2 linked regions of the Candidatus Thiodictyon syntrophicum genome follow. The protein of the gene in region 1 interacts with the protein of each later gene in a pairwise test. Links are inferred from orthologs where the notes say so. Each region holds a gene or a part of one and is shown on either strand. Other genes may lie near its edges. The genes, in order: THSYN_RS00985 and ndk.

The links.
Region 2: the proteins of THSYN_RS00985 (region 1) and ndk interact in binary tests that used the Escherichia coli proteins (3 or more experiments, as listed by UniProt). The link is inferred for Candidatus Thiodictyon syntrophicum from one-to-one orthologs.

Annotation. Positions count from the first base shown.
Region 1 is NZ_CP020370.1:225,447-241,087, forward strand. Bases 6,434-9,374 are described here. They hold THSYN_RS00985 (5-formyltetrahydrofolate cyclo-ligase), read right to left. Parts: upstream 8,279-9,374; coding sequence 7,589-8,278; downstream 6,434-7,588. Other genes in these bases: ilvA (threonine ammonia-lyase, biosynthetic), read left to right, coding at 6,434-7,409; THSYN_RS00995 (cell division protein ZapA), read right to left, coding at 8,544-8,873; THSYN_RS01000 (TIGR02449 family protein), read right to left, coding at 8,870-9,079; THSYN_RS01005 (UPF0149 family protein), read left to right, coding at 9,151-9,374. In the rest of the region: THSYN_RS00950 (DEAD/DEAH box helicase), read left to right, coding at 1-202; THSYN_RS00955 (ATP-binding protein), read left to right, coding at 195-2,048; THSYN_RS00960 (phospholipase D family protein), read left to right, coding at 2,066-3,007; THSYN_RS36600 (hypothetical protein), read right to left, coding at 3,075-3,209; THSYN_RS00965 (STAS-like domain-containing protein), read left to right, coding at 3,246-3,569; THSYN_RS00970 (2-hydroxy-3-oxopropionate reductase), read right to left, coding at 3,859-4,734; ribose-5-phosphate isomerase RpiA, read right to left, coding at 4,858-5,517; more of ilvA, read left to right, coding at 5,874-6,433; more of THSYN_RS01005, read left to right, coding at 9,375-9,777; THSYN_RS01010 (aminopeptidase P N-terminal domain-containing protein), read left to right, coding at 9,774-11,078; THSYN_RS01020 (DEAD/DEAH box helicase), read right to left, coding at 11,885-15,208; THSYN_RS01025 (SPOR domain-containing protein), read right to left, coding at 15,299-15,641. UniProt on the Escherichia coli protein: Involved in the removal of 5-formyltetrahydrofolate.
Region 2 is NZ_CP020370.1:1,762,487-1,777,907, forward strand. The notes cover bases 1,633-4,353. They hold ndk (nucleoside-diphosphate kinase), read right to left. Parts: upstream 3,347-4,353; coding sequence 2,918-3,346; downstream 1,633-2,917. Other genes in these bases: pilW (type IV pilus biogenesis/stability protein PilW), read right to left, coding at 1,633-1,751; rlmN (dual-specificity RNA methyltransferase RlmN), read right to left, coding at 1,748-2,887; THSYN_RS07650 (acetyltransferase), read left to right, coding at 3,626-4,353. Outside these bases: THSYN_RS07630 (RodZ domain-containing protein), read right to left, coding at 1-912; more of pilW, read right to left, coding at 909-1,632; more of THSYN_RS07650, read left to right, coding at 4,354-4,579; THSYN_RS07665 (H-NS histone family protein), read left to right, coding at 5,995-6,402; THSYN_RS07670 (DEAD/DEAH box helicase), read left to right, coding at 6,910-8,199; THSYN_RS07675 (RNA recognition motif domain-containing protein), read left to right, coding at 8,353-8,625; THSYN_RS07680 (M61 family metallopeptidase), read left to right, coding at 8,804-10,633; bifunctional biotin--[acetyl-CoA-carboxylase] ligase/biotin operon repressor BirA, read left to right, coding at 10,641-11,624; THSYN_RS07690 (type III pantothenate kinase), read left to right, coding at 11,815-12,591; THSYN_RS07695 (GGDEF domain-containing protein), read right to left, coding at 12,620-13,834; THSYN_RS35735 (hypothetical protein), read right to left, coding at 14,034-14,636; THSYN_RS07700 (DEAD/DEAH box helicase), read right to left, coding at 14,594-15,421. UniProt on the Escherichia coli protein: Major role in the synthesis of nucleoside triphosphates other than ATP. The ATP gamma phosphate is transferred to the NDP beta phosphate via a ping-pong mechanism, using a phosphorylated active-site intermediate.

The sequences.
Region 1 (15,641 bases):
GCCTAAGACAAGCGCTGCCGTGATTGCGCGCCCAACGAAATCTCTTGTTCTATACAGTCAGATGGTGGGTCGTGCGATCCGGGGACCTCGAGCGGGCGGAAATGCCGCGTGCGAAATTGCGACTGTCGTTGACACAGCACTTACCGGCTTCGGTGATGTCGCCGACGCCTTCACTAACTGGGAGGATGTTTGGAATGAATGAGACCGTCCACACCGAGACGCAAGTGCAGACTCCCGCGCAATTCATTCCGGCGTGTCTGGCTATTCGGGCTATGAGAGATTCCGGATACAAGAACACCGCCTATGCTCTCGCGGAACTGATCGATAACGCGCAACAGGCTAACGCATCTCTCATTGAGGTATTCTGCCTGCAAAAGCGAGAGGTCGTAGAACAGCGTGAGAGATCGAGGATCGTCGAGATTGGTGTTCTTGATGACGGCGATGGAATGGATGCAACGACGCTTCGCATGGCACTGCAGTTCGGCAACGGAACGCGACTGAACGACCGATCAGGAATCGGGCGTTTCGGTATGGGGCTTCCTAATGCATCCATCTCGCAAGCGGCTCGCTTGGATGTCTGGAGTTGGCAAAACGGGCCGGACAATGCGCTTCATACATTTTTGGATGTCGATGAGGTTGAGTCTGGCGTTACGGAGTACGTTCCAGAGCCGGAGCACGAGCCCGTTCCCAGTGACTGGAGAGATTTGTCGGCGCAGCTTGGTAATTCAGGAACGCTCGTCGTCTGGTCAAAAATAGACATTAACCGCCTCACATGGAAGAGCGCCCGATCGACTTTGCTAAACACGGAACGTTTGATCGGACGTATTTATCGGCGTTTCCTGCTCGATGGTTCATTGATCATTAGACTCGTTGCTCCAGATGTTGGCGGCGGCACCAGTTTTGACAAGGAAGCCTGTTTTGACGACCCGCTGTATCTAACCCCTGCCGCTAAAGTCCCGGCGCCGTTCGACCAGACGGCGATGTTCGAGTCGGTTTTTGAGGACCCCCAGGAGATTGAGTTTGGCGGCAAGAAGCACATTGTTAATATGCGATTTTCTGTCGCAACAAAGAAGACCATTGACGAAGCCGGGTCGGCGGATCGCGGCCAGACGGCCTATGGTAGGCACGCACGTAACAATATCGGGGTGTCTCTTCTGCGCGCCGGGCGTGAGCTTGTGTTAGACGCAGGGTGGTGCATTGGATACGATCCCCGAGAACGCTGGTGGGATGCGGAAGTGGAGTTCGACCCGGCGCTTGACGAGCTTTTCGGCGTGACAAACAACAAGCAAGCTGCAACCCATTTTTCTGAACTCGCGACGACCGAGTGGGAGCAACTCGCCGAAGAAGGAGAAAATTTTTTGGATGTTGTTAATCGCCTGAAAGCTGAAGGTGATCCACGGGGTTGGTTGCTGGTTCTGAGCGATAGTCTAAAGAGAAACCTCAAGCATCTTCGCGAATTGATTAAGGCCCAAGCATCAGGAGGCCGTTCCACACGGAGAAAGAGACATCAGGAGCCGGACGACGTAACTAACACCGTCAATAAAGGGTGGAAAGATCGATCTAAAGAAACGCCAATCGAAGGCGAAGACACGCCGAAGACAAAAGAAGACTTCGTGGAGATAAAGGAAGACCTTACGCAAAATAAGAAATACTCTGACGAAGCTGCGGATGAGTTGGTGTCTTTAATCAAGGATGCCGACCTTCGGGTGGTTTTTTTGGAGGCTGCGTTCCCTGACTCCTACCACTTGTTTAATGTCGAAATCAAGGGAAAGGTGACAGAGGTCACTTTTAATCGGTCGCACCCCGCGTTCGATGATATTTTTGGCACAATTAACACCGTCGATGAGGACATCACCGACCTTACTCGGGAGGAGGTTCTTAGCAGGCTAATGCGAGCAGTGAATGCGACAAAGATCATTTTCGCTGGGTGGGCACGGTATGAGCGTGAAGCGGGAATGGAACGTGCGCGCGCGTTGCAGAAGGTGCGATTCGAGTGGGGACAGATCGCAGCGAAGTTCCTCGATCCTGACGATAATCTGGCATTATAGGGCAGCGGAAGCGGGACATGGTCGTTGATGGAGAAAGGCTGAAGGTACTGTTGAGCAGAGCGCAGCGTGAGGTTGTGCTCTGCGCACCATTCATTAAAGTGGCGGTACTGGAGACTCTATTTGAGAGCATTCCCGAAGACGTGGAGGTTAGGGTTTACACGCGTTGGCGCGCGGCGGAGGTTGCGGCTGGCGTTAGCGACTTAGAGGTTTTCGAGTTGGTAAACGAGAGAGCCGGAGCAAGATTATTTATCCTTGATGCTTTGCATGGAAAGCTGTATACCGCGGACAGCGAGTGCATGCTAGGATCGGCCAACCTTACCGGGCCGGCGCTTGGATGGAGCCGAAAGAACAATATCGAACTTATGGTGCCAATGGCTATTGAAGCGCCGGAGGTACAAGCGTTCATGAAGCGACTTAATGAGGCGGTTCCTGCGACCTACACTCTAAGAAAGCAGATCGAGGACGCGGCGAAAGAACTTGTCGCACACCCCTTAGAAGAAGGACAGGCAATGGACGAAGATGATGTGCAGGGGCGGCGGGGCCAATGGCTCCCAAGATGCGCGGCGCCCGAGAAGCTCTATGCCATTTTCTGCGACGAAAATACGAATGCTGTGGTTAAAGACACGCTTCGAGACGGCTTGCAGGATTTGCGCGACCTATCATTGCCCCCGGGACTGTCGGCGGCGGAATTTGAAGTTGAAATACGGAATGCGTTGTTGTCGATGCCATCCTTCGCGCAGATCACCGCGCGAATACCAAGTCGGATCACAGATGGGGAGGGACGCAATCTTGTCCTGCAATGCAAGCCGCACCTGGACGGAAGCGACGCGGCATATCTCTGGCAGATCGTGCGCGGGTGGATCAGCGTATTTTTTGCGTCTCAGTATGAAGTTGCGGCGGAGAGCTATGTGGTGCGATTGAGGTCATCGCGTAAGTCGAAGGTAGATTCTTCAGAGTGATAGTTGAAGGGTGCTACACGCTGATCGCTTTGTAGGCCGAAGCGACAACAAGTGTCGATGTAACTGATCACGCATCCTCTAGCAAGAGGTAGCCATCGCCTTTGACCTGCGGCGGGACCGGCTTGGCGACATACGCATCGCCGAGTTGCTTCCAGCCCTCGAAGGCATGGCATCTATCCCCCTTCGATTCGAGTAGGTTCACTTTACTTTTTCGGGGTCGCGGCCCCATGATCGCACCATGAACACCCATGAACACCGCACCCACCTGACACTGAGCACCCAGACCCAGGGTCGCCTCGCGGCCGTGCGCTCCATCGCCGTACCGGTCCGTGAGCAGGCCGAGGACGCGCTCGCGCATGGGCGTGAGGTAGTCTTTGATTTCGCTGGGATCGAGGTGACCCAGTCTTTCATCGACGAGTTGGTGGGCGCCCTGATCCTGCGCCAAGGCCCCGCGATCCTCGAGCGGGTCGTCTTCAAGAACTGCTCGGACGACACCCGTGCCATCATCGAGTTTGTCGCGACCGATCGCTGCGACCAGTACTTGCGTACCCGTGCGCACTGATCCGCGGACCATACCGATGGTGTTGGCGTGGCGGGAACCGTCGAATTTTCGCTCCAGTGCGGGAAGCGGCCTGCGGACTTGATCCTGGTCCCGCCCCCTCTCCGATCGGCGGGATCGCCGGTCCGCGCAGCGGAACCTACGCATGGCGCCGGGCGTCGTGCGATCCGCGGCGTCGTCGGTCCGCACAGCGGACCCTACGGGCTCGCCATGACCGCCGCCCGTGCTGCATGAGCGAGCGACAGCTTTCCTTTCCCCTCAAACAGTGAAAAATCGCCCAGCAGGCGATTTTTCAATGGTTCATGGACTCCAGCACCTTGTAGATCGCCGCTGAATCCAGTTCCCCCAGCCCTTGGTCGACCAAGGCATCGAGGTACTGGGCAATGCTCGCGGCGGTCGGCAGGCCGAGCCCCAATTGCGCGGCCGCCTCGCCGACGATCCGCATGTCCTTCTGGTGCAGGCGCGCCTTGAAGCCGGGGGCAAAGTTGCCGTCGATCATGCGTTGGCCGTGGACCTCCAGGATGCGGCTCGCGGCGAAGCCGCCGAGCAGGGCCTCGCGCACCCGCGCCGGGTCCACCCCGGCGGCGCGCGCCAGCAGGATCGCCTCCGCCACCCCGGCGATGGTCGCCCCCACCACGATCTGGTTGCACGACTTGCAGACCTGGCCGGCGCCGTTCGTGCCCACATGGACGATGTTGCGCCCCAGGACCTCCAGCAGCGGGCGCACCCGGTCGAAGACCGGCACCGCGCCGCCCACCATGATCGAGAGGGTCCCCGCGATCGCCCCGGACTCCCCGCCCGAGACCGGTGCGTCCAGCATGGCCACCCCTTGGCCCTCCAGACGCCCCGCGATCACCCGGGTGGCCGCGGCCGAGATGGTGCTCATATCGACCACGACGGCGCCCGGGGCCGCCCCCTCCAGCACCCCGCCCGGCCCCAGGATCACCTGCTCCACGTCCGGCGTGTCGGCCACCATGGTGAAGATCACCTCGGCCTGGGCGGCGGCCTGCGCGGGGCTGCGCCAGGTCATGGCGCCGGCCGCCGCCAGCGGCTCCATGGACTCCGGGCGGCGGGCATAGACCGCCAGGTCGTACCCGGCGCGCCGCAGGTTGAGGGCCATGGGGCGGCCCATGATGCCGAGTCCGATGAAGGCGATGCGATCAGGCATGTATAAGGTCTCTGTGGCAGGCTGACAGATGCAGTTGTCGTGAGGCTCAGGCGCCGCTCCTGGTGGGAGCGGCTTCAGTCGCGACGAGGCCACGGCTGCTTGCCCCGTCTCCAAGGCGATGACTTACTCGGGCATCAGCGTTTTTGGGCCCTGCGGGGTGCCCAGGATCAGGACATCGGCGGGCCTCAGGGCGAAGATGCCGACCGTGACCACGCCAGGGATGTTGTTGATTTGTTGCTCCAGACTGACCGGCTCCAGGATCTCCAGGCCCTGGACGTCCAGGATCAGGTTGCCGTTGTCGGTGACGAAGCCCTCGCGCCACACCGGGGTGCCGCCGGCCCGGACCAGTTGCCGGGCGACGAAACTGCGGGCCATGGGGACGACCTCTACCGGCAGGGGAAAGCGGCCGAGCAGCTCCACCAACTTGGTCTCATCGGCAATGCAGACGAAGCGAGCGCTCGCCCCCGCGACGATTTTCTCCCGGGTCAGGGCCCCGCCGCCGCCCTTGATCAACTGCAATTGGCGGTTGGACTCGTCCGCCCCGTCCACGTAGAGTGCGAGGTCACCGACCGCGTTCAGGTCGTAGACCGGGATGCCGTGGGCCTTCAAGCGGGCGCTGGACACCTCTGAACTGGACACGGCGCCCTCGATGCGACCCTTGATGGTCGCGAGCGCGTCAATGAAGTGATTGACCGTGGAGCCGGTGCCCACGCCGATGATCCCGCCCTCGACATAGGCCAGGGCCGCGTGGGCGGCCTGTTTTTTCTGCTCGTCCTGGTTCATGGGGTGCCTCGCTGAATTGGTCTCTTAAGGGCTTGGTATCATAGCGCAAGTGATGGGTTTCGCTGCGCTCTACCCACCCCACAATCTACCATCTCGGCGCCTGGTAACCTGGGGCGTCTGGCCCCCGGGGGTGCAATCAGAACTGATGTTTTAACGCACATGTCGTAGGGTACGCATTGCGTACCCGCCAAGAGCTACCGGACGTTCTCGCGGACCGGGCATCGTTGTCGTTGTCGTGGTCGGATTATTCGATTACGACAACGACAACGACAACGACAGCGTACCCGGGATCTCGGTTACCACATCAGTTCTGATCGCACCCGGCCCCCGGCCCCTTGTCTCACTGAGGTTTTCCAATGCCCGACAGCTACATCGAGCGCATCCTGAAGGCCCGTGTCTACGAGGTTGCCCAGGAGACCCCCCTGACCCTGGCGGCGGCCCTCTCGGCCCGCCTGGGCAATCAGGTCCTGCTCAAGCGCGAGGACCTCCAACCGGTCTTTTCATTCAAGCTGCGCGGCGCCTACAACAAGCTGGTGAGTCTGAGCCCGCAGGTGCGCGCCCGTGGGGTCATCGCGGCCAGCGCAGGCAATCACGCCCAGGGCGTCGCGCTGGGCGCGGCGCGTCTGGGGGTGGCGGCCACCATCGTGATGCCGCGCACCACCCCGGGCATCAAGGTCCGGGCGGTGCGGGCCCTGGGCGGGACCGCGGTGCTGTGCGGCGACTCCTACGACGAGGCCTATGCCCATGCCATGGGACTGGTCGCGGAGTTGGGTCTGACCTTCGTGCACCCCTTCGACGACCCGCAGGTGATCGCCGGTCAGGGGACCATCGGCATGGAGATCCTGCGCCAGCACCCGGAGCCCCCCCATGCCATCTTTGTCCCCGTGGGCGGTGGTGGGCTCATCGCCGGCATCGCCGCCTATGTGAAGTGGCTGGCGCCCCAGGTGCGCATCATCGGCGTGGAGCCGGAGGACGCGCCGACCCTGCACGCGGCCCTGGCGGCGGGGCGGCCGGTGGAACTCGCGCAGGTCGGCCTGTTCGCCGACGGGGTGGCGGTGCGCCGCATCGGCACTGAGACCTTTCGGGTCGCCGCCCAGCGGGTGGACGAGGTGATACTGGTCGGTACCGACGAGATCTGCGCCGCCATCAAGGACATCTACGAAGACACCCGCGGTATCGCCGAACCCGCCGGGGCCCTGGCCGTGGCTGGCCTGAAGCGCTATGTGGCGCGCACCGGCTGCCGCGGTGAACACCTGGTGGCGATCGAGAGCGGTGCCAACATGAACTTCGACCGGCTGCGCCATGTGGCCGAGCGGGCGGATTTGGGTGAGCGGCGCGAGGCCCTGCTGGCGGTCGCGATCCCCGAACGGCCCGGGAGCTTCCTGGCCTTCTGCCGGGCGCTCGGCGAGCACCAGATCACCGAGTTCAACTACCGTTTCGCCGACCCCGATCAGGCCCAGGTCTTCGTGGGGGTGGAACTGGGCGGCGGCGACGCCCAGCGCGCCCGGTTGATCGGGCAACTGCGCGACCAGGGGTTGGGGGTGCTCGATATGACGGACAACGAGACCGCGAAGTTGCATGTGCGCTACATGGTCGGGGGGCACGCCCCGGGGGCGGGCGAGACCCCCGGAGAGACCGTGGTCCGATTCGAGTTTCCGGAGCGCCCCGGGGCCCTGCTGGACCTGCTCGGCGGGCTCGGCAAGCGTTGGAACATCACCCTCTTCCACTACCGCAACCATGGGGCCGCCTATGGCCGGGTACTGATGGGGGCGACGGTCCCGCAGGCAGAGCGCGCCGACTTCCGCCGCTCCCTGGACGCCCTGGGTTACCCCCATTGGGATGAAACCGACAACCCGGCCTATCGCATCTTTGCCGGCGGGCTGGCTAACTAGCGCGTCGCCCAAGGTTCGAGAGGAAGAAGAATGCTTGTCGCATCGTTGTCGTTGTCGTAATCGTAATCGGAGAAGCGATGCAACTTGGCGTGCGAGAGAATCCGCTACGATAACCTCGACAACGACAACGACAACGACAACGACAACGACAACGACAATCGAGGCTGGCCGCCAACCTGTTATCTTGTGCGCCGATAGATGCGGCTTTCGGTCGCCACGGCGTCGAGCGGCACGTCCCAGGGGCGGGGCACCAGGCGCGTGACGCGCTGGCATTCGTGGGCGATGCCGATCAGGCGCGGCCGCAGCCAGTGTCGGCGCTGCCGCAGGAAGGCCAGGGTGCGGTCGTAGTAGCCGCCGCCCATGCCGAGGCGGTTGCAGTCCATGTCGAATCCGACCAGCGGGACCAGGATCAGGTCGAGTGCCCAGGCTGGCGGCCGCCCCTGGCGACCGTGCCGGGGCTCGGGTATCCCGAAGCGATTAGTAGTCAGGGCGTCACCCGGTGCGTAGCGGACAAACCACAGTCGGCGCTGCCGCCCCGGACGCAACACGGGCAGAAAGGTGCTTGCAGTGCCGCGGCGGGCCGCCGCCGCGAGCAGGGGTCGCGGGTCCAGTTCGCCGTTCGCCGGCCAGAACGCGGCGATCCGGCGGGCGCATCGGAAGGCGGGCTCCCGCCCCAGCACCCGGGTGAGTGCCGCCGCGTGACGTCGCTGATCGTTGCGGGAAAGCAGGCGCCGTGCCGCGCGGAGTCGGCGACGCAGGCCGCGGAGCGCCGGGCACCCGTTCGGCGCGTGCCGTCCCCACGGCACCTCAGGGTCAGCGCAAACAGCAGAAGTACCGAGTGCCGTGGTGGGGGCGAGGGGAGATTGCATTGGAAGCGAATCGAACACAGGGGCTTGGTACCCGCGGCCCTTTCGCAAGCGACGATAAAGGGGCGACACCCCCCGTCTGTGCCGTCGCTAACCTTTGTTCTTGAACCGTGAGGTTCAAGTGGGGTCAGTCGCGTCGGCTTCAGGCTTTCCGCTCGGGGGCGGACTTGCGCAACGGCCTCGTGGTCATGTCCCCAGGGTACAAAATAGGCTCAAGAAAATACCCAGCCAGCGGTCGAACACTACAGGGGGTGTCTGGGGAAAGAGGCTATACCCTTTCGGCCGACGAGTCCAGGGCCGGTTGCGCGGACAGGGCCTCGCCGATGCGCTCCTGCAGCCGACCGAGCCGCCGGGTGACGGCGGTCTCCCCGCCGCCCTGCGCCTTTTGCAGTTGCAGCAACTCATTGGCGATATTGAGCGCCGCCAGCACCGCGATGCGGTCCGAGCCGATCACCCGCCCGGTCTGACGGATCTCGCGCATCCGCCCGTCGAGCAGCCGCGCCGAGGCGATCAGGTCCTCCTGCTCGGCGGCCGGGCAGGCGATGCGATAGTCCTTGTCCAGGACTTTGATATTGACCCCAATGGGCTCGTCGGTCATAGACTCTCCTCCATCGCACGCAGCCGCGACAGCATGGCCTCGACGCGGCTGCGTGCCTGCTCGGTCTTCTCGATCAGGTCGCCGCGCTCGGCCGCCAGGGCCTCCTGGCGGGCGCGCAGGGAGGCGTTTTCCTCTTGGAGACGTTGACACAGGTGCAGCAGATGCTCCACGCCGCGCTCGAACTGGTCGATGTCGAAACTGGCCAAGATCAGGGCCTCTTTGAGAATTCTTCGCACTATAGAAGGGGCGGCAGGCAGGGTCAATCGGGTCGGTGCCCATGGTATGCTCAAGAGCCGCAACCAGACGGGCATCGACCGCGCCAGGCGCCCCGGAGACCACCACGGACATCGACTACGATCAGATCGGGAACCTGCTCCAGGCAAGCCCGCTCGCCCCGACCCCGAGCGAGGCCCAGGGGATGCTCTGCGGCCTGATCTGCGGCGGGTCCGCGGCCCCGGAGTCGGCCTGGCTCGACCTGTTGTTGCCGATCCCGCCCCTGAACCCGGACGGGGACGCAACCCTGGACCAGGAGGTGCAGCCGGCACGGGCCGTCCTGGGTGCGCTCGCGCGCCGAACTCAGGAGCGGATTGCAGGTCCCGGGCTCGATTTCCCCCTGTTGCTCCCGGACGACTCCCACGCCCTGGCCGAGCGCGCCACCGCCCTCTACGACTGGGTGCGCGGCTTCCTGTTTTCAATCGGTGTCCTGGGCCTCGCCGAGCGCGACCTGTCCGCTCAGGCACAAGAGGTCTTGCGCGACTTCGCGGACATCACCCGCCTGGATCTCAACCAGTTGCGGCAGGACGAGGAGAACGAGGCGGCCCTGACCGAGCTGACCGAGTTCGTCTGGGTGGCCGCCATGCTGATCTACGAGGAGCGGGCGGCCCCCCGCCCGGGATCGCGATGACCATGGCCGAGTATGGACGGCGCCGCCGCGCCCTGCTCAAGGCCATCGGCGCGGATGGGCTCGCCATCCTGCCGGCCGCCCATGAGACGATTCGCAACCGCGACGTCCACTACCCCTTCCGGCAGGCGAGCGACTTCACCTATCTCACCGGGTTCCCGGAACCCGAGGCCCTGGCGGTCTTCGCCCCCGGGCGCAAGAAGGGGGAGTTCATCCTGTTCTGCCGCCCCCGCGACCCGGAGCGCGAGCAGTGGGACGGCTATCGGGCCGGGGTCGAGGGGGCCACGGCGACCTACAAGGCCGACGAGGCGCACCCCTTGAGCGAACTCGACGCCCTCATGCCGGGACTGATCGACGGACGCGCCCGACTCCTGTTCCCCATCGGCGCCGATGCCGCCTTCGACGCCCGCGTCTTCGGTTGGGTCAACCAGGTGCGGGCCAATGTGCGCAAGGGCGCGCTCCCGCCGGAGACCTTCGTCACCATCGAGGCGCTCCTGCACGAGCAGCGCCTGCGCAAGGGCGAGGCCGAGGTCAAGCTCATGCGCCGGGCGGCGCGCATCTCCGCCGCCGGCCATCGCGGGCTGATGCGTCTGTGCCGCCCGGGCCGCGGCGAGGCGGAACTGGAGACCGAGTTCCTGCGCCACTGTGCCGCCGCGGGGGCGCGCTTCCAGGCTTATCCGCCCATCGTCGCCGGCGGGGCCCGCGCCTGCGTCCTACACTACGTCGACAATTGCGCGACCCTCAAGGACGGCGACCTGGTGTTGGTCGACGCGGGCTGCGAATTGCACGGCTACGCCTCGGACATCACCCGCACCTTCCCGGTCAACGGCCGGTTCAGCCCGCCCCAGCGTGAGCTCTACGAACTCGTCCTGGCGGCCCAGCTTGCCGCGATTGCGAAGGCCCGCCCCGGCAACCGCTGGATCGAGCCCCACGAGGCGGCGCTCAAGGTCCTGACCAAGGGCCTGATCCGTCTCGGCATACTCGAAGGCAAGACAGCCAAGCTGATCAAGGACGAGGCCTATAAGCCCTATTACATGCACCGCACCGGTCACTGGCTCGGCATGGACGTGCACGACGTGGGTCACTACAAGGAGCGCGGTGAGTGGCGGCGTCTGGAGCCGGGCATGGTACTGACGGTGGAGCCGGGGCTCTACATGCCGGCCACCGAGGCGGTCCCCGCGCCCTATCAGGGCATCGGCATCCGGATCGAGGACGACGTGCTGATCACGCCGGACGGCAACGAGATCCTCTCCGCCGCGGCGCCCAAGGACCCGGAGGCGATCGAGGCCTTGATGGCCAGCTAGCCAAAGGAAGCATCTTCATACGCCTGGCGCTCCTGATGGCGAGTGATCCGAGTCACCTTTGGCGCTTGCAGCGCCAAGTGAGCCTGCGACCCCACGGACATCGCGAAGGACTTCCTGCGCGTTTATCTGCCGCAAGAGGTGCTCACCGAGGTCGATCTGGACAGCGTGGAGATCAGTAAGGATACCTAGGCGTCGTCCGACCTGCGCACGATCTACTCGGACCTGGTCTATCGCGTGCGCTGGCGGGGCCAGCCCCTGCCGGTCTGCGTCTTGTTCGAGCACAAGAGCCGGCCTGAGCACTGGACCCAACTGCAACTGCTGCGGTACTTCGCGGTCGAGGGCGACGCCTACCGCAAGCAGCACCCGCGGGCACGGCTGCTGCCGCCGGTCATGCCGCTGGTGGTTTATCACGGCAAACGGCGTTGGCGGGTTCCCCGGAACTTCCACGACCTGATCTCCCCGCTTTCGCCCGCGCTGGCACCTTACATACCGAGCTTCACTTACGTCTTGGTGGACATCTCGCCGCAGAGCGACCCTGAGGTCAAGGGTAAGGTCCTGACCCGGCTGGTGCAGCTCGCGATGCGTTCGATGCGGCCCGGACGCAGACCGACACGCAGCTGCGCCATCATGGCCAGCAAGGCCGCCAGGTCGGCCGCCGTGGCGAGGGCGTCGCGGTACTGTTGCCACAGGGTCCACAGTTGCACGGCATGCTTGAAGCTGAGTTGGCGGGGGATCTGGTCGGCCAGCAGTGCCGACTGCGCCATCAGGAGACGGATCAGATTGTAGGCGAGCCGATTAAAGTGGACCTAGGTCTGCGCCAACGGCGCAAACAATGCCTGCAGGTCCGCCCCGCTGAAGCCCAAATCCGGCTCCCCCGCCGCCTCCTGATAGACCCCGGCAGCGAGCGCGCGTTTGCGCTCCTGCATGGAGAGGATGCGCTCCTCCACCGTCTGCTCGGTCACGAGCTTATAGACGAAGACCGGCTTGTCCTGGCCGATCCGATGCGCCCGGTCCGCCGCCTGGGACTCGACCGCCGGGTTCCACCAGGGGTCATAGAGGATCACGGTGTCGGCCTCGGTGAGGTTGAGTCCCACGCCGCCGGCCTTGAGGCTGATGAGGAACAGGCTCACCGCGCCGGAGCGAAAGGCGTCGATGGCCTCGTCGCGCTTGCGCGTCTGGCCGGTGAGCTTGGCATAGGGGATGCCGCGGTCCTCGAGTTCGGTCTCGATCAGGGCGAGCATACTGGTGAATTGGGAGAAGAGCAGGATGCGTCGGCCCTCTTCCAATTGCTCCGGCAGCAGGTCCATCAGCAGTTCCAGCTTGGCGGACTCCTTGACCCGGGCGGCGGCCGGGATCCGCAGCAGGCGCGGGTCGCAACAGGTCTGGCGGAGCTTCAGCAGCGCATCCAGGATCGTGATGTGACTGCGTGCCAGTCCCTGGGCGGCGATCGCCTCGCGCACCCGCTTCTCCATCGACAGGCGAATGCCCTCGTAGAGTGCCGCCTGGGCCTCACCGAGCGTGACGCTCTTGATGATCTCGGTCTTGGGCGGCAGTTCGGTCGCCACGTCCTGCTTGCGGCGGCGCAGCATGAAGGGGGCGATGCGCTGCGCCAGGCGGCCGTGGCGCTCATGGTCGTGGTGCTGTTCGATGGGGGTGCGCCAGAGCCGTTTGAAGCTGCCCTGATCCCCCAGGAAGCCGGGCATCAGAAAGTCGAACTGGGTCCACAACTCGCCCAAGTGGTTCTCCATAGGGGTGCCGGTGAGACAGAGCCGGTGATCGGCCTTGAGCGCCCGGACCACGGCGGCGGCCTGGGACTTGGGGTTTTTGACGGACTGCGCCTCATCGAGGATCAGGCTGTGGAAGGATTGCTCGGCCAGGCGCTCCTGGTCGCGCGACAGCAGGGGGTAGGTGGTCAGCACCAGGTCATGATCGGGCATCCGATCGAAGAGTTGGTGCCGGTCGGAGCCGTGCAGGACCAGGGTGCGCAGGGCCGGGGTGAAGCGCGCCGCCTCGCGGCGCCAGTTGCCCATCAGGCTGGTGGGGGCGACCACCAGGGCGGGGCGGTCGAGCCGCCCGGCCTCCTTTTCCACCAACAGGTGGGCCAGGGCCTGGACGGTCTTGCCGAGCCCCATGTCGTCGGCCAGGATGCCGGCCAGGTTCCAGGCGCGCAGGAACTGGAGCCAGTCGAGCCCGCGCCGCTGGTAGGGGCGCAGTTCCACGGTGAGCCCGGCCGGGGGCTCGACCGACTCGATGCCGGTGAAGTCCTTGAGGCGCCGGGCCAGTTCGCGCAGCCGCTCGGCCCCGCGGATGGCATAGCCCTGGGCCTCGAGTTCGGCTAAGGCCCCCGCGTCGAAGCGCGAGATCCGCAGTTGCCCGTCCGCCCCCGGCGCGGCGCGGTCGAAGAGGTCGCGCAGGATCGCGATGAAGGGTTTGAGACGGGCCGCCGGCAGATCGACATAGCGGTGGGCCGCCGCGGGGTCCGTCCCCGTCGGGTCCAGGGGCAGGCTGATGATCTGCGGCAGTTCCGCGTCCAGACCCAACTCCAGCAGGGGGGCGATGATCGGCAGCAGCGGGATGCGCCGCCCGCCCAGATCGAGATCGAAGCGCAGGCCGAACCAGTCGTTGCCCCCGGACTCGGCCTCCTCCTCCACCTCCAGGTCCCAGTCCGCCGTCTCGAAGCGCAGGCGGAAGCTGTCGGCGATGTCCACCCGCCAGCCGGCCGCCGCCAGGGCCGGGAGGCCGTCGCGCAGCAGGGCCGACCAGTGGCCGGCGCGCTCGATGGGGTTGGTGGCGGCGGGGAGCAGCCGATGGCCGCCGGCGCGCTGCGGGGTGTTCACGGCCGGGACGAAACCCAGCCCCGCCAGGGTGTCCAGGGCGCCGCGCTCCGCGTCCAGGTCGCGATGGATGCGCACGGTGCCGCCGCCGCCGGGCAGGACGCTGTGGGTGAGCGCCGGCAGGCCGGGGACGCGATGGCCGGCGTAGTCGAAATCGAGGTTGAGCTGGTCGGTCGCGGCACCCGCCAGGGTATCGCAGGTCAGGGTCAGCCAGGGGGTGGCCGGGGCGGTCGCGACCTCGGTCACCGGCACCGGCACCGGGGTCGGCAGGGGCAACTGGGGGAACTCCAGCACCAGGGTGCGGGCGATGGCCTCCGCCTGACTGGCGCGCAGGCGCGGGGCGGCCAGGACCTCGCGCAGTTGCGCGGCACTGAGCCCCCCGGACTCCAAGGGGCCGACCAGATGCCCGGCCAGGTCCAGATACAGCGGCGGCTCCAGGAGCAGCAGCCGGGCCGCCGGTACCACGCCGAGCCCCAGGGTCAGGAGCCCGTCGGCGCCCTCGTGCCAGTCCATTTGCAGGTCTCGCGGTGCCCCCAGGCCCAGGGGGGTCGCCTCCACGGCCTGCCAATGGCAGCGGCCGGTGCCGATCATCCGCAGCAGGGCGACCCGGCCATTCAGACCGGTGAGCGGGACGCTGCTGATCCACTGACCGGCGGAGACCGCGCGCAGCATCCCCAGGATGTCATGGTCCGCCGCCACCAGATACTCGGGGGTGGAGTAGCCGTGCAACAGGTTATACAGATTCGCCTGGCGGCCCTTGGAGAGCCCGCCGCGGCGCAGCGGCTTGGCCACCCGTAGTTCCACCGCGACCCCCTGGGGGTCGGTCGGGCCCGGTTGGAGCACATAGACCAGGCGCTCGGCGTCGGCGACCGCGGCCGGCTCCTGGCCGGCCGCCACCACCCTGGTCAGCCAGCGCTTGAGGAACTCGGTGGCGGCGCTGCCGTCCGTCGGCTGGAACTGGCGCTCACGCTCCTCGTAGGCGAGACAGGCGGCGGCCACATGCTTGCAGTTGTAGCCCACGGGGCAGCCGCAGGAGCCGGTGAGGTCGCGTTTGTCGGGGTTCGCGGGGATGAAGATCAACTGGCGATAGAAGCGCCCGCCGCTGCCGCGCACCCGTGCCTGGAGGCTGACGCCCTCGGCGTCGCGCCGCTCCTCCGTGAGGTCGATGACCATCCCCTGCCGGAAATAGTGCAGGCCCCGGTTGAAGGAACTCAGGTCGATCGCGTGGCGGATGTCATCTCGGGTCAGGGGGCGGGGCATGGCGTAGCGCACAAGGCAGTCAAAGCGACCGGCCATTGTCGCCGGTTCCGGCGCCTTTGCCCATGGGGCGAGAAAGATCGGCCTCCCGGCTTCGGGCGGCGGCCTCAGGCCGCTCGCGGCAAGCCGTCAGTGGCGGGCGGCCCCCCGTTTGACGATCTCCAGGTCGGTCCCGCGGGGCAGGTCGCGAATCCAGGGCGACGGTGAGCGCAACCCGGTAGGCAGTTTCGCCAGGGCCGCCTGAGCCTCCGCACGGTTGGCGTGCAGGCTGTGGATCAGCACAAACCAGGGGCGTCCCCGGCGGGTCTCCTCACTCAGATAGACCGGGTCCGGCAGGTCCGGGCGCAGCGCCAGCTCCAGGATCTTGTCCCGGCTGTAGCCGCCCATGAGTTGGAGGGCGAAGGGGCGGTCCGTAATCGACGTCTTGCTAATGCGCGGGGGCACCGGGGCGGCCGCGTCAGGGCCGCTCTCG
Region 2 (15,421 bases), 1.5 Mb from region 1 along the record:
GCCGTCGACGGTGACGCCCAAGGCCGCGGCGTTACCGATGACAACGGCATAGGGCGGGCTGCCGGCCAGCACCCGGGTGTCACCCTTGCGCATCTGCCCTTTGAGGATCAGCGCGCCGGTGGCGTCACGGACGTTGATCCAGGTGGCAGCGGAGAAGCTCATGGCGACCTCGCCCGGGGGTCCGTTCGGCGTACCTGCCGCAGGCTCGGCCGTGGCGCCGGTCCTGGTCGCATCGGGGGGCGCGTCGGGGGTCGCGACCGCCGGGCCTTGGGCCTGGGTGGCGGGTGGCGCGGGGGGCAGGGCCAGGGCCGCCGACCGCTCGGGTTCCGGGCCGGCACCGGTAGCCGCCGGCAGCGGCAGCGCCGGGCCCGCGGCGGCGGCGCCTTGGGTGGCCGGCGCGCTCGTCTGGTCCAGCGGCGGGGGGGTGTTGGCCGGTGTCGTCAGGGCGAGGCCGGAGGCGTCCCCGGGAGTCAACGACGACAGTAATTCGGCCCGGTTCTGCCACCAGAGTGCGAGCATGGTGACTACCGCGGCCAGCAAGGCGAGGCTGATCAGTCGTACCAGGATGTGACTGCTGCCGATCTCCTGCCGGGGCAGGGGACTGACCCGCAAGCCGACCGGCTCCGGGTCGGGATGGGCCGTGCGAAAGGCGGCAATCAGCGGCTCCGCGTCCAGGCCCAGCAGGCGTGCGTAGTTACGCAGGTAGCCGGTGACGAACACCGGCCCCGGTAGGTCCTGATAGCGGTCCTGTTCCAAGGCCTCGACCGTTGCGACCCGTAGATGGAGTTGGGCGGCGATGCGTTCGATCTCGATCCCGCGGGACTGGCGCTGCACGCGCAGGCGGCGCCCGGGGTTTTCGGAAAACTCGACGACATTTTGATCGTCCGAACTGACGGCTTGAATTGGATTCATCGCGAAGGGCTCATTGGAGGTCCCGAAGATGGGGCGCTAGCGGCTGCGCTCTCGGACGGAAACTGGTCGCGCAAGACCTGTTCGTAGGTCTCGGCGCCTTTGACATTGCCCAGCTTGCGCTCGGTCTTGATCGCCAACTGCAAGGCCTGGTAGGTGTCGGCGTTGGCGGTGAACACGCCCCTGAGGTAGTCGTCCAGGTAACGACGCAGGTAGGCCCTGGCCGCCTTGGCATCGTTGCGGTTCAACTCGATGGCGGCCAGCATGTACAAGGCCGGGCCGTACCTGGGGTTGGCGGTCAGGGCGCGCTGGTAGAAGGTCTCGGCCGCCGCGGCGTCACCGGCACTCATGGCGCAATTGCCGGCGTTGGTCAGCGAAAACCAGGGCGTCTTGTAAAGCGGGTTGGCGAGCGCCTTTGCGTACTGGGCCTGCGCCTCGGGATAGCGCCGCAGGGTGCAGAAAAAGCTGCCATAGGCGTCCAGCAATTCGGGGCTGCGGGGGGTGAGTTCCAGGGCGCGCTTGAAGTTTTCTTCGGCGAGCGGGGTTTCACCGATCTTCTGATAGATCAGTGCCAGCATGTAATAGCCGCCGGAGTTGCGCTGGTCCGCGGCGATCGCCTTTTCCGCGTTTTTCAGCGCCGCTTCCGTCTGCCCCAGGCGGGAGTACTCCGCGGCGATCGCGATATAGAGGTCCGCCGGGCTGTTCTCGGTCGCGTTGGGTACGTCGATCGAGCTTGGCGTACCGCGGGCCTGGTGCCGGCTGCAGGACGCACTCGCCAGGCACAGGGCACAGAGGGCGAGGACCCGCACCAGGGCGGTCACCGGTATGGCCGTGTGGTTCATCGGGCGTGGCACCGCGGCGGTTCGCCGCCGGGGGGCGGGAGGGTGGGCAGACCGACCGTAACCGGGCGTTCGCCGCGGCGGGTGCGATCCTCCACCCGGCCGACCAGTTGCCCGCAGGCGGCGGCGATCTCGTCACCGCGCGTCTTGCGGGTGAAAACCAGCAGGCCGGAGCCCATCAGGCGTTGGCGAAAGGCCTCCAACTGCGCCGGGGGGGTGGTCTTGAAGCCGCTGTCGGGAAACGGGTTGAAGGGAATCAGGTTGAGCTTGGACGGGGTGCCCTCCAATAGTCGGATCAGCTGTTTGGCGTGCTGGAGACTGTCGTTGATGCCGTCGAGCATCACATATTCCCAGGTGATCTTGCGCCGTTGATCCCCGGCGAGATAGGCGCGGCAGGCCGGCAGCAGTTCCTCCAGCGGGTACTTGCGATTGATCGGCACCAATTGGTCGCGCAGGGCGTTGTTGGGCGCATGCAGCGATACGGCCAGGGCGACGTCGCTGACCTCCCGCAACCGATAGATATTGGGCACGATGCCGGAGGTGCTCAGGGTGACCCGGAACTTGGAGAGATTGTAGGCCAGGTCGTCCTGCATGACCGCCATGGCCTTGACCACCGCCTCGAAGTTCGCGAGCGGCTCGCCCATGCCCATCATCACCACGTTCGATGGCGCCACACCCAGTTGTCGTGTCGCATGCCAGACTTGGCCGACGATCTCGCCCACCCGCAGGTTGCGATTGAATCCCTGGCGGGCCGTGGCGCAGAAGGCGCAGTCCAGCGCGCACCCGACCTGGGAGGAGACGCAGAGGGTACTGCGCCCCTCCTCGGGGATGTACACCGTCTCGATGCGCTGCCCGTCATCCAGCTCCATCACCCACTTCAGGGTGCCGTCCGCGGACGGCCGGGAGTGGATGATGCGGGGCAGGCGCAGCAGCGCGTGGTCCGCCAGTGCGGCGCGCAGGCGTTTGGGCACGTCGGTCATCGCGTCATAGTCGATGACCCCATGCTTGTGGATCCACTTGAACAGATTACGCCCGTGGAAGGTCTTGAAGCCAAGCGCGGCCACCAGGGCCTCACAATCGGTGAGGTCCAGGTCCAGCAGGTTCGGCCCCGGGGCCTGGGCTTCTTGCGGATTATCCATCGCGGGTGCGCGGTCCGGTCCGGGTCGGGGTCAGCGGGTGCGCGGGCAGAGGCCTTCCGGGAAAAAGAATGCAATTTCCACCGCCGCCGTGTCCGGGGCGTCGGAGCCGTGCACTGCGTTCTCGGTAAAGGAGTCGGCGAAGTCCGCCCGGATGGTGCCCGGGGCGGCGTTGGCCGGGTTGGTGGCGCCCATGATGTCGCGGTTCTTCGCGACCGCGTCCTCACCCTCCAGGGCCTGGACCATGACCGGCCCGGAGGTCATGAAGTCCACCAGTTCCGCGAAGAACGGCCGGCCCTGATGCACGGCATAGAAGGCCGCGGCCTGCTCCTTGCTCAGGTGCACCATGCGCGCCGCGACGATGCGCAGTCCGGCCGCCTCGAAACGGCTCAGGATGGCGCCGATGGCGTCTTTGGCGACGGCGTTGGGCTTAATGATAGAGAGGGTGCGTTCGACTGGCATGGGGGCTCCGGATCAGGTGTTTGAGGGCGCGCCCGCGGCGATAATGGGGCAAGGTCCCGGGGTCGTCCCCGGCGCGGCGCAGTGGCCGCCGCCGGTGCGGGCCGGCGCAAAGCAAGTCGCGCAGTCTACCGGCAAGGGGGATGACCGGCAATGCCGGGTGTCTGCCGACGCGCCCGCGCCGGGCGTCCCGGGCGCGCGGCAGTGCCCGGCCGCGCGCCCGGTCGGGGGGCGCAAGTCCATCCGGCCCACGAGAAATTTAACCCGCAGTAGAGGTGAGTCATGGCCTATTTCGACGTCTTCAACGGGGACGCGGACGGTATCTGTGCGTTGCGGCAACTGCGGCTCGCGCACCCGCGCGAGGCCACCCTGGTAACCGGGGTCAAGCGCGACATTGCCCTTTTGGAGCGGGTCGAGGCCGGCCCCGGGGACCGGGTCACGGTGCTCGACATCGCGCTGGACAGCAACCGTGCGGCACTGACCCGGATATTGGCCGGGGGCGCCCGGGTGCGCTACTTCGACCACCATTTCCCCGGTGAGATCCCCACCCACCCCGGGCTTGATTGTCACATCGAAACCAGTCCGGACAAGGGTACGAGCCTGTTGGTCGATGAATTCGTCGGCGGGCGTTTTCGCGCCTGGGCGGTGGTGGGCACCTACGGCGACAATTTCGATGCCGCGGCGCACCGTGCGGCGGCCCCGCTCGGGCTTGCCGCGGCCGAGCTTGCGCTCCTGCGGGAACTGGGCATCTGCATCAATTACAATGGGTACGGCGCCGCCGTGGCCGATCTGCATTGCGCCCCGGATGAGCTGTATCGCCGCCTGTGTCGCTACGCGGACCCGTTGGCGTTCATCCGCGAGGACCCGACCTTCCAGCGCTTGAGCAGCGGCTACGCGGATGATCTGGCCCGCGCGCGGGGCACCGCGCCGACACTCATGCAGGCGCGCTACCGGCTGCACATCCTACCCGACGAACCCTGGGCGCGGCGCGTCAGCGGGGTCTTCGCCAACGCGCTTGCACAGGCCGCGCCGGAGTGTGCTCATGCCCTGCTGACGCGGCTGCCGCACGGCGGCTTCCTGGTGAGCGTGCGCGCCCCGCTGACCCGCCCCGCGGGTGCCGACCAACTATGCCGCCAATTCGCGACCGGGGGCGGACGCAAGGCGGCGGCCGGCATCAATCACCTGCCCGAAGCGGACTACGACCGCTTCGCAGCGGCCTTCGCGGCCGCCTTCTAGCCGCATCCCGAACCCGGCGCGGGCCTTGCGCACGATTCCGCTCGACCCTTGCGGGGCGGGGTCGCGACCGCGCCGGTGCGCGTGTGGCGAGCGCGCATTCATTTGGTCGTTGGTCAGGGTGGACGGCTTTACTGGTGACAAGCGCGCGCGTCCCCACTATACTGCCGGGCTTGGGCTGAGTGGCAGAGTGGTCATGCAGCGGCCTGCAAAGCCGCCCACCCCGGTTCGATTCCGGGCTCAGCCTCCACTCACGACTGCTCCGCTCGCTTGCGGCGGCGGCTGGCCGGCGCTATCGGCAACTCCCCCGCAGCCCTGGCGAGCAACCGTCCGCATCGCAACCGGCAGACTCCCGGCGGGCAGCGAGCCCCGGGAGGCGGCGCGGACCGGGGCTTCCAAGACCGCGCCCGGGTGGCGAAATCGGTAGACGCAAGGGACTTAAAATCCCTCGCCGAGAGGCGTGCGGGTTCGAGTCCCGCCCCGGGCACCAATTCGTTGGCCGCGTCTGCAGTTTTGGCCTGGTCGGCACGATCACGAGCGGGCGCCGCGCCGTCCGATCGCTACCCAACCCCGCCCGGCGGGTGCCGCCAATAGCGCTCGCGCGAGTGTCCCGGCGCCCCTGGTCCAGGTCCCGCTGTCGGCGGCGTCCCGCTCCCCACTGACTGCTTCCCGCCAGCGCAACGTCTTGACTGACCGCTGCCAACACCATTGTTGAAGTCGCCAAAGGAGATGACGGCGCGGCGTGCCGCGCTGCCTTGCCCCTCCCTATGATCCCACCCGCGCTTCCCCGGGCGCCCCCGCGAGCACCGGGTCCGTTGGGTCATTCGCCCGCCTGCTCCAGCAGTTACGTGTCATTGCATTGCGGCTGGGTCCGTATTCGCGGCGACCTCTTCGGCGGCCGGACGGCGCGCCGGCGCAATCCGGGTGCAGCCGCGCAGACACGACAATCATCAGTCGTTCGTACCGGCGGCGGGGATTGCGTTGCGCGGCATCCCGGCGGCGGACTTGATCATCGTTGCGGCCGCGCCGGGCCGGAGTCCAGGGCTTCAGCCTTGGACTCCGGAAGGTGGCCGCTGGCCGGAACGATGATCAAGGCCCCGGCGGCGACGAGCGGCGCGGCGCAATACTTGCCCACCGAATGCCTGACCGGCGCCTCATCCCCGCCACGAGCCAACGCAGGAATGCCCGCCGGCAGTTGTCCGCGATTGAATCGCCCGGATGGTCGAGTCCCCGGCGGCGCCTGTGCCGGGGCGCGTCGTCGGCCGCGGTGCGGCGGCCCGGCGTCCGGTATTTTTTATCTTCCTCACTTGACTTTCATTGCGAAACGAATACATTAGTAAGGGCGCGCTCGTGACAGCTATGCGCGGCGATACGCAGACCAACTCAGTCCATCCATTTTCAGATCGGAGGTACCCACCGTGGAGTACGCAAACCTTAACGTTGATGAGATCCGGCAGCGGCTCGAGGAAATCGAGCAGAGCAAGTCGGAATTGCAGCGGGCATTGACCACCCGGCGGCAAGAGGCGAAGCAGGGCGTGGTGCAGCAGATCAGGGACCTGATCAGCCAAAACGGGTATGAGGTCGACGAGATCGTCCCCTTGATCATGCCCCGGCGTCGTCGTGGGGCCGCGGCTGCGCCCCGTGCGACCCCCTCCGGACGCGACTACACCCGTTATGTCGATCCGGAGAACTCGGAGAATGTCTATGTCCGTGGCGTGCTGCCTGGGTGGATGAAGCAGAAGATGCAGGAGCAGGGCTACGATGCGTCCGTCAAGGCGGATCGTGAGTCGTTCAAGGCCAATTACCTCCAGGTGCTCGAGGCCTGATACCCCGCGCCCTGAGCCCCGCGCCGGATTTCCGAGTCGAAACCGGCGCGACGCCTGGCTGATGAGGCGAGCAAATCCCCGTCAGGTGTGCGTCAAGGCGTGCCCCCGGCGGGTGTGCTTCGAGCGGGTCACGATGGGCCATCGCGCGGCGCCCAGCGTGGCGTCGCAGCGTTCCGCAGGGTCGGCGCTGCGTGGGTGCGGCATCCGCCTCGGTGATGTTAAGTCAATGAAAATATTGGCTTTAATGAGTCCGGTAAAAGGGGCGTCAGCGGGCTTCGGTCGCGGGATAGATCAAGTCCAACAAATCCGCTGGCTTTTCGCTTCGCATGTGTCTAGACTCCAAAATCTGCGCGATCCGGCGCCAAGCGGTCGTTACACCCCGTCTCGCGGTTGATTGCTTTTTCGACGCTCAGGCGTCTCCGTCGAGCGTACATTTTCTTTCACTTTGCCTGGATCGGTCCCGACAACGCCGGGTAAGCCGCCTGGGCAAACAGGCTCGGAGCCTCCATGTCTTTCGATTCGCTCGGCCTCAGGGCCGACTTGCTGCGCGCCGTCGCGACGCAGCGCTACGGTCGGCCGACGCCGATCCAGGCGCAAGCCATCCCAGAGATACTTGCCGGTCATGATCTATTGGCCGGCGCCCAAACCGGGACCGGTAAGACCGCCGCCTTTGTACTGCCCGTCTTACATCGGTTAGCCGAACAGGGCCATCCCCAACGCCATCCCCGCGCGCTGATCCTGACGCCGACGCGCGAACTCGCGGCCCAGGTCGGGGAGCGGGTCGCGGCCTACGGCATTCACCTGCCGCTGCGTTCCGCGATCGTCTTCGGCGGCGTTGGTATGCAGCCCCAAGTCGACAAACTCCAGCGCGGCGTCGATGTCCTGATCGCGACTCCCGGGCGCCTGCTCGATCATGCGACCCGCCGCACGGTGGATCTGTCCCGGGTTGAAATCCTGGTGCTGGATGAGGCCGATCGGATGCTCGATATGGGCTTCATCCACGACATCAAACGGATCTTGCGCCTGGTTCCGGAGCGGCGGCAAAACCTCCTGTTCTCCGCGACCTACTCAGATGAGATCCGCCGCCTTGCCGATGGCCTGCTCAAGCACCCCAAGACCGTCGAGGTGGCGGCCCGGCGCAATATGCCGATCGAGGCGGTCGCCCAGTCCGCGCACCCGGTTGACCGGCAGCGTAAGCCCGATTTGTTGGCCCACCTGATCCATCGCGAGGGTTGGGAGCAGGTACTGGTCTTCACCCGCACCAAGCATGGGGCGAATAAACTCGCCGAGAAGCTCACGCGTGACGGGATCACCGCCGCGGCGATCCACGGCAACAAGAGCCAATCGGCGCGCACCCGGGCCCTGGACGAGTTCAAGCGCGGGTTGGTACGGGCCCTGGTGGCGACCGATATCGCCGCGCGCGGCCTGGATATCGCCAATCTGCCCCAAGTAGTCAATTTCGAATTGCCGAACGTGGCCGAGGACTATGTCCACCGTATCGGCCGCACCGGCCGCGCGGGTGCCGTCGGCGCCGCCCTGTCGCTGGTCAGCCATGACGAGAAGGGATTACTCAAGGGGATCGAGCGCCTGTTGCGCCGGGAAATCCCCATGACCCCCGTCGTCGGGTTCGAGCCGTCCGCGAATCCGCCGGCCGAGCGCGATGAGGATGACGAGCGCGTGCGCGGGCGCACCGATTTCGCCCCGCGCCCGCGCAGTGGGCCTCGCGGCGACCGCATGGGCGGGGCGCCGGCCGCGCGGCCGGGTGGCCGGCGTGCCATGCCGGCCCGCGGCCGCTAGCCGTCGGTATCGCGTTGCCGGCTGCCCACGCGGCCTGGCCGCGCCACGATTTCGCCCCAACGGTTGGGGACAAAGACTGTCGAATCAGTTGTGCATTGATCATTCGACCGTTCTCACTCTCTCTTCAATGCACTTTGACGGAACACTTGAACGATGAATATCTACGTTGGCAACCTGGCCTACTCCGTGACCCAAGACGATCTGCGCGACGCCTTCGCCGCCTATGGCGAGATCTCCAGCGTCAACCTGATCACCGACAAATTCACGGGCGACTCCAAGGGTTTCGGCTTCGTCGAGATGCCGAACAACTCGGAGGCCGATGCGGCCATCAAGGCCCTGAACGAGACCCCCCTGAAGGGTCGCAACCTGAAGGTCAACCAGGCCAAGCCGCGCGGTGAGCGTCCCTCCCGCGGTCCGCGCTGGTAAGCAACGCGTAAGGCCGGGGCGCTCGTCCCGGCCTTCTTGCGCGGTGACGCGCGCGCACTGGTGGCCGTCGGAGCGGTTTGAATGCCGCACCGACGTCGCGTTTGACGTCGGCCGTGTAACGTTGTCCGCAAATGATCCCCGATCCTGATTCCAACGGCAGTTCGTCGGGGATCCCCGCGTGCTGACTTACCGGGTGCGTCCGCAGAACCCGCAGGCCCATCTGTTCACTGTTGAGTTGGTGATCCGGGGCCCGGTGACGACTGCGCTGCAACTCACCATGCCGGCCTGGTGTCCCGGCAGCTATATGATCCGGGACTTTGCGCGCAACGTCGTATGCTTTGCCGCGCAAGCTGCCGACGGCCGTGCCCTCACCCTGACGAAACTGGACAAACAGACCTGGGAACTGGTCCCCGGCCAGGGTTGTATCGCGCCCCTGATCGTTCGCTACCAGGTCTACGCCTGGGAGTTCACGGTGCGCTCGGCCCACCTCGACTGCACCCACGCCTATTTCAACGGTCCCAGTCTGCTGCTGCAGGTCAGCGGTCACGCCGACCGGCCCTGTCGTATCGAGCTGTTGCCGCCGCCGGGGGAGCGGTATCGGGACTGGCGGGTGGCCACCAGTCTGCGCGCCCTGGACGCCGCGCCCTGGGGGTTCGGCGCCTATCAGGCAGACGACTATGCCGACCTGATCGACCATCCGGTGGAGATGGGGACCTTCGAGTTGATCAGCTTTGCGGTCCGCTCGGTCCCGCACGCGATGGCCATCAGCGGTCGGCAGCGGTGCGACCTGGAGCGCCTGGGGCAGGACCTGGGGCGGGTCTGTGAGCAGCACGCCGCGCTCTTCGGTGAATTGCCGATCGATCGCTATCTCTTTCTGACCGCCGCGGTCGGTGACGGCTATGGCGGTCTGGAGCATCGCTTCTCGTCCAGTCTGCTGTGCACCCGGGATGACCTCCCGCAGCCGGCCGGAGAGGGGGCCGACGCGGCGCCCACGGAAGGCTATCGGCGCTTCCTCGCTCTGTGCAGCCACGAGTATTTCCACCTGTGGCACGTCACGCGCATTCGGCCCGCGGCCCTGATGACGGGCACCTTGAGCGCCGAGGTCCATACCCGCACCCTCTGGGCCTTCGAGGGCATCACGTCCTACTACGACACCTTGGCCTTGGTGCGCAGCGGTTGTATCGACACCGATGCCTATCTGCAACTCCTGGCCGAGACCATCACCCGGGTCATGCGCACCCCCGGCCGGCTGGTCCAGTCGCTGGCGCAGTCCAGCTTCGATGCCTGGACCAAGTTCTACCGGCAGGACGACAACGCCCCCAACGCCATCGTCAGCTATTACGCCAAGGGGGCTCTGACGGCGCTCGCCCTGGACCTGACCATCCGGCGCGACACCCAGGGCCGGGTCTGCCTGGACGACGTGATGCGCGCCCTCTGGGAGCGCTATGGCCGGACCGGGGTCGGGGTCCCGGAGCGCGGCGTGGAGGCCATGGCCGCGCAGGTCTCCGGTCTCGCCCTGGACGGCTTTTTCGCCCAGGCACTGGACGGCACGACGGACCTGGACCTGGCGCCCCTGCTCGCCCAGGTGGGGATAGCGTTGCGTCTGCGGCCGGCGACCGGCCCCAAGGACCTGGGTGGGGTCGTCGCGCGGTTCGCGCCGGGCGTGGCCAAACCCAGCCTGGCGATCCGGCTGAGCGCCGGGTGCGCGGACGCGGTGATCCAAAACGTCCTGTCCGGCGGGGCCGGGGAGCGCGCCGGGCTGGCGCCCGGGGACTTGGTCGTGGCCGTGGACGGACTGCGCGTCACGGCGGAGAACCTGGAGCGGCGGGTCGCCGCGGCCGGGGCCGACACCGCGATCCGTCTGCACCTGTTTCGCCGCGACGAACTGATGGAACTTACCGCCAGCCCGGCGCCGGCCGCCGCGGATACCTGCGAACTGATGCGCCTGGACCCGGTGCCCGCGGGGGCCGCCCCGGCGCAGGCCGCCTGGCTCGCCTGTCTGGCCTGAGCCGGTCATGCCACGGGGCCTCGACCTGATCCGCCTGCTCGCCGACGGGGACTATCACTCCGGCGCGGCGATTGCCCAGCGCCTGGGTCTGAGCCGCACGGCCGTCTGGAAGGCGCTGCGCAAGGCCACCGACCACTATGGTCTCGCCCTCGAGAGTGCCCCCGGCCGCGGCTACCGCCTCCCAACCCCGCTGGAACTCTTGGACCCGGCACTGATCCTCGGCGCCCTCTCCATCGCCGGCGGGGAGCGGCTCGCCCGGCTTGAGATCCACGACCAACTCGCCTCCACCAACGACCGACTCATGGCAGACGCAGCGCTGTCGGCCCCCGCGGGTACCGTCTGTCTCGCCGAGCGCCAGACGGCCGGGCGGGGGCGGCGCGGCCGGACCTGGGTGTCGCCCTTCGGCACCAATCTCTATCTCTCGCTCCTGTGGCGCTACCCCTTCGGACCCGCCGCCGTGGGTGGAGTCAGTCTGGCGGCGGGGGCGGCCGTCGCCGGGGTCTTGGCTCGCCTGGGGGTTGCGGACCTGGGGCTCAAGTGGCCCAATGACCTGCTGTGGCGGCACCGCAAACTCGGTGGTCTGCTGCTGGAGGTGGCGGGCGAGGCCCAGGGGCCGAGCCACCTGGTGGTGGGCCTGGGCCTCAACCTGCGCCTGGATGCCGACCAGGGGCGGGCCATCGACCAGCCCTGGGCCGACCTGCGCGAGGCCCTGGGCGACGCGGCGCCAGGGCGCAATCGCCTGGCCGCCGCGCTTATCGAGGGCCTGCTGGAGATGCTGGAGCGCTACGGCGACCTCGGGCTCAAGCCCTTCCTGGACGAGTGGGCCGGGTTCGACCTCCTGCGCGGGCAGCGGGTCCGGCTGCAACAGGGCGAGCGCCTGATCGCGGGCGACTATGCCGGGATCGACCCCGACGGAGCCCTGCGGCTGCACACCGCCGAGGGCCTCCAGCGCTTCCACTCGGGGGAGGTCAGCGTGCGTCTTGGTGACTGAGCCGCCGCGCCTGGAGAGTGCTTCTAGCGTCGTTGTCGTTGTCGTTGTCGTAATCGTTATCGTAGTGCCTCGGATTCTCTCGCACCCCGAATTGCATCGCTTCTCCGATTGCGACAACGACAACGACAACGACAACGACAACGATTGTGTTTAACTTGTTCCTGACTCGTTACTTTGCACCAGGACGCCCATGAACCTGTTGATCGACATCGGCAACACCAACCTGCATTGGGCCCGGCAGGACGCCGCGGGTCTCGGTCCGATGACCGGGGTCCGCCACGGCGGGGGCCTGCCGCTCGATCTGCTTGCCGCCTGGGAGGCGCTGGACCCGCCGCGGCGGGTGCTGGTCGGCAACGTCGGCGGGGCGGACCTGGGTGAGACCGTCGCCCGGGTGGTGCGCGCCTATTGGGGGCTGGAGGCGCAGTTCGCCGTGACTCGCCGTGACTGCCTGGGGCTGCGGGTCGCCTATGCGCAGCCGACCCGCCTGGGAGTCGACCGCTGGCTGGCCCTGCTCGGCGCACTGGGGCGCGGTGCGGCGGCGGCGCTCGTCGTGGATGTCGGCACCGCGGCCACCTTCGATGTCCTGGCCTCGGCCGGCCAGCACCTGGGCGGCCTGATTCTGCCCGGCCTGACCATGATGCGCGACAGCCTGTTCGCCGGCACTCGGATCCCCCCGGGCGAGCCGGAGCCCACCGACGAGCCCTGGGCCGCGGACACCGGCGCGGCCGTCGCCACCGGCAGCCTGCACGCCCTGGCGGCCCTGGCCGAACGCCTGCACCAACGGCTCTGGGACCGGCTGTCGGAGAGCGCCGGGGCGGGATCGGCGCCCCCCCCGGCCTTGCTGATCACCGGGGGCGATGGGCCCCGCATCGCTCCCCTGATCGCCCGGCCCCTGGAACTGGTCCCGGAGCTTGTCCTGTGCGGACTGGCCCGCCTGGCCTCGACCCAGTGGCGACCTGAAAACTGATCGCTGACTGCGCCTCGCGGCACCAGGATCAGGCGTCGGCGTCGCGCGCACGGCAGGCGCAGACACGGTTGCGGCCCTGGTGCTTGGCGGCGTACATGGCCGCATCGACCGCGCCGAGCAGATCCTGCGCGTTCTGCGTGAGGTCGTCGGCACAGCTCACGCCGAAGGAGCAGGTGATCCGCAGCGGCGGGACGGGTCGGAACAGGGCGGGGCTCGCCTCCAGGCCGGTGCGCATCCGTTCCGCGACCCGGGTCGCCGCGGCGAGCGGCGTCTCGGGCAGCAGGACCATGAACTCCTCCCCGCCGAAACGCGCGAGCAGGTCCTGGCCGCGCAGGCGCTGGTGGGTGGTCGCGACCACATGCTGGAGCACCTGATCGCCGACCCCGTGGCCATGGGTGTCGTTCACCTGTTTGAAGTGATCGATGTCGAAGAGGATGAGCGACAGCGGGATCGCCGACTGGCGATGCCGCAGCAGTTCTGCGTCCAGCCGGGCGAGAAAGACCCGGCGGTTGTAGAGGCCGGTCAGGGGGTCGCGCTCCGAGAGATGCGTCAGGATGGTGTTGGCCGCGTGCAGATTGGTCTCCGCGCGCAGAAAATCGAACAGCGGGAAGCACAGCGCGAGCATGAAGATCCCCATCAGGTCGATCAGCAGCATGGTGTAGAGGACCTGTTTGCGCACCTCCGGGCCCAGGGTATCGGTGAACACGAACCCGTACATCAGGAACACGGTTCGCAGGATGAAGGCGGTACCGATGATGACGATGGCGCCGATGATGGTTCCCCCGATCAGGTTGTTCGGGTAGGCATGGGCATAAAAGAGCCGGGCGACCGCAAGGTAAAGCGCACCGTTGAGGCTTGAGGTCATGGCGCCCGGCACCGTTTCACTGTCGACGAACACCACCAGAACCCAGAACACCAAGGCCAAGGACAGGGCCGCGGCGCCGAGTGTCTGCGCAATCCCCGGCCGGCGCAGGAAGTCGAGCGTCGCGCACAGCAGGAAGATGGGAAAGACGAGCAGCAGGATCTCCGCCGCCGGGATGGTCAGCAGCGTGAGACCGTAGACCCATTGCGACAGGTTGAGCGCCCAGCCGGCGGCAAAGGCCAGGGCGCCCAAGGCCAGCCAGGTGTAGGCCCGCTCCTGGCGAATGTGTGCCGCGATGGCCATGAAGACCCCGGTGAGGGTGAAGACCATGATGGAGACCAGGAGCAGGGTCGGCGGATCGATCAAGGAGAAGGGGTACATGACGCCTCAGTTAGGCCCTGAGGGTGGGCCCGGTCGATTCGTAGCGGTCGGGGTCGGCCATGGCATGGTCGCCCCGCCGGCCTCCAGTCGACACTTTACCGCCGATCGTCGCCTGAGACACCCGGTGAAAGTCGCGCAGCAACCCTGTGGGAGCGGCTTGCGCGAGACGGGGCCCGGCAAGCTGCCGCAGCGTTACAGGTTACCGCGGCGTCGCATCGCGGCTGCAAGCCGCTCCCACGGCCTGGTCCCCGAACTGGCCGGCGAGGCCGCTCAGCGTCATATTCTCCGCGATGGCGTCGTGGGGAATCAGCAGATACCGCCAGGGCTTGCCCCCGTGGGCGAGTGCGTGGACGGTGGCGTTGGCGCACCAATTGACGGCGACCTCTTTCTTGGCCAGCACCACCGGGTCCTCCAGTTCCTTGCGCATCTTCGGTTCGAGCATGTAGATGGTCGCGTCCGTCTCGGCCACGAAGTCCGGCTGGTACTCCCGATGATTGGCACCATCACGGTAGTAAATCTGGAACTGCCCTTTGGCAGGGCGAAACCACTTCTGGGCCTCTCGCTCCAGGATCACCGCGAGCTTACGCTCCGCGTCGGACTCGAATTTCTGTACCGGGTACAGGCAGCGCGCAAAGCCGCCGAACAGGTATCGGCCCATGTTGCTCTTGTCCCGCGGGGCTATCCGGTAGTCCGCGGGCGGCTCCGCTACCGCGTAGCTGTAGGCGCTGGGTTTGAGTTCCGTGAAGCCCTTGCTGATCTTCACCTCGTAACCCGCGGCCTCCTCGAACCAGTGCTCCTGCATCTGGGCATGTATGAAGGCGGCGATGGGCTGCTGATAACAGCGCAGGACCCGGCAAGCGTCGTCCTCCGACAGATAGCCCAGGAAGTGCCGGACCGTCTGCCCGGCCAGGTCATAGAGCAGGTCCGCATGGCGTACTGTAGCGTCGTTAGATCCAGCGTGAAGGGGTTGAAGCCGGAGCGCACCTCACCCTTGGGGACCACCAGGATACGCGGCATAGCGATCGTCTGACGGGCGACCAGGTCGACGGTCTTGGCGACCACGGCGGCAATGTCCGGCTCCTCGGCCAGCCCCTTCAACTCCAACTGCGCCGGGGTACGGCTCTCCTCTACTGCCAGGACGATGGCCGCCTGAACCTCAGGCTTCCTCAGGTGCTCGACCGTCGGCACCCTCCGGGGATCGCCGCTCAGCTTCTGGATCGCCGCATAGGCCAGTTGCGCCAAGGCTTGCTCCTGCGGCTTCTCGAAGGCGGCGCGTTGGTCCTGGCCAGCCACTCGGGTGCTGCCGGTCGGTGTCGCGGGTTTGAATCCCAGCCGGCTCGCCAACTGGGACTGGGAAACCATCGTGGCCGTCTTCGTCCCCACCTGATCCATGTCCAGCACCAAGGTCTGGAGTTGAATCGGCGATCCCGGCCGCTTGGCCTCGTCCACGATCTCCTGAAACCGGTCGTGGGCCACGATGTTCAGCCGGTCCACCGTGGTCACACCGGTACGCACACCATAGGGCAGGCGCAGCCCGCGGCCGATAGACTGTTCGATCAGCACGCGGGCGTTGGCCGCGCGCAGCGG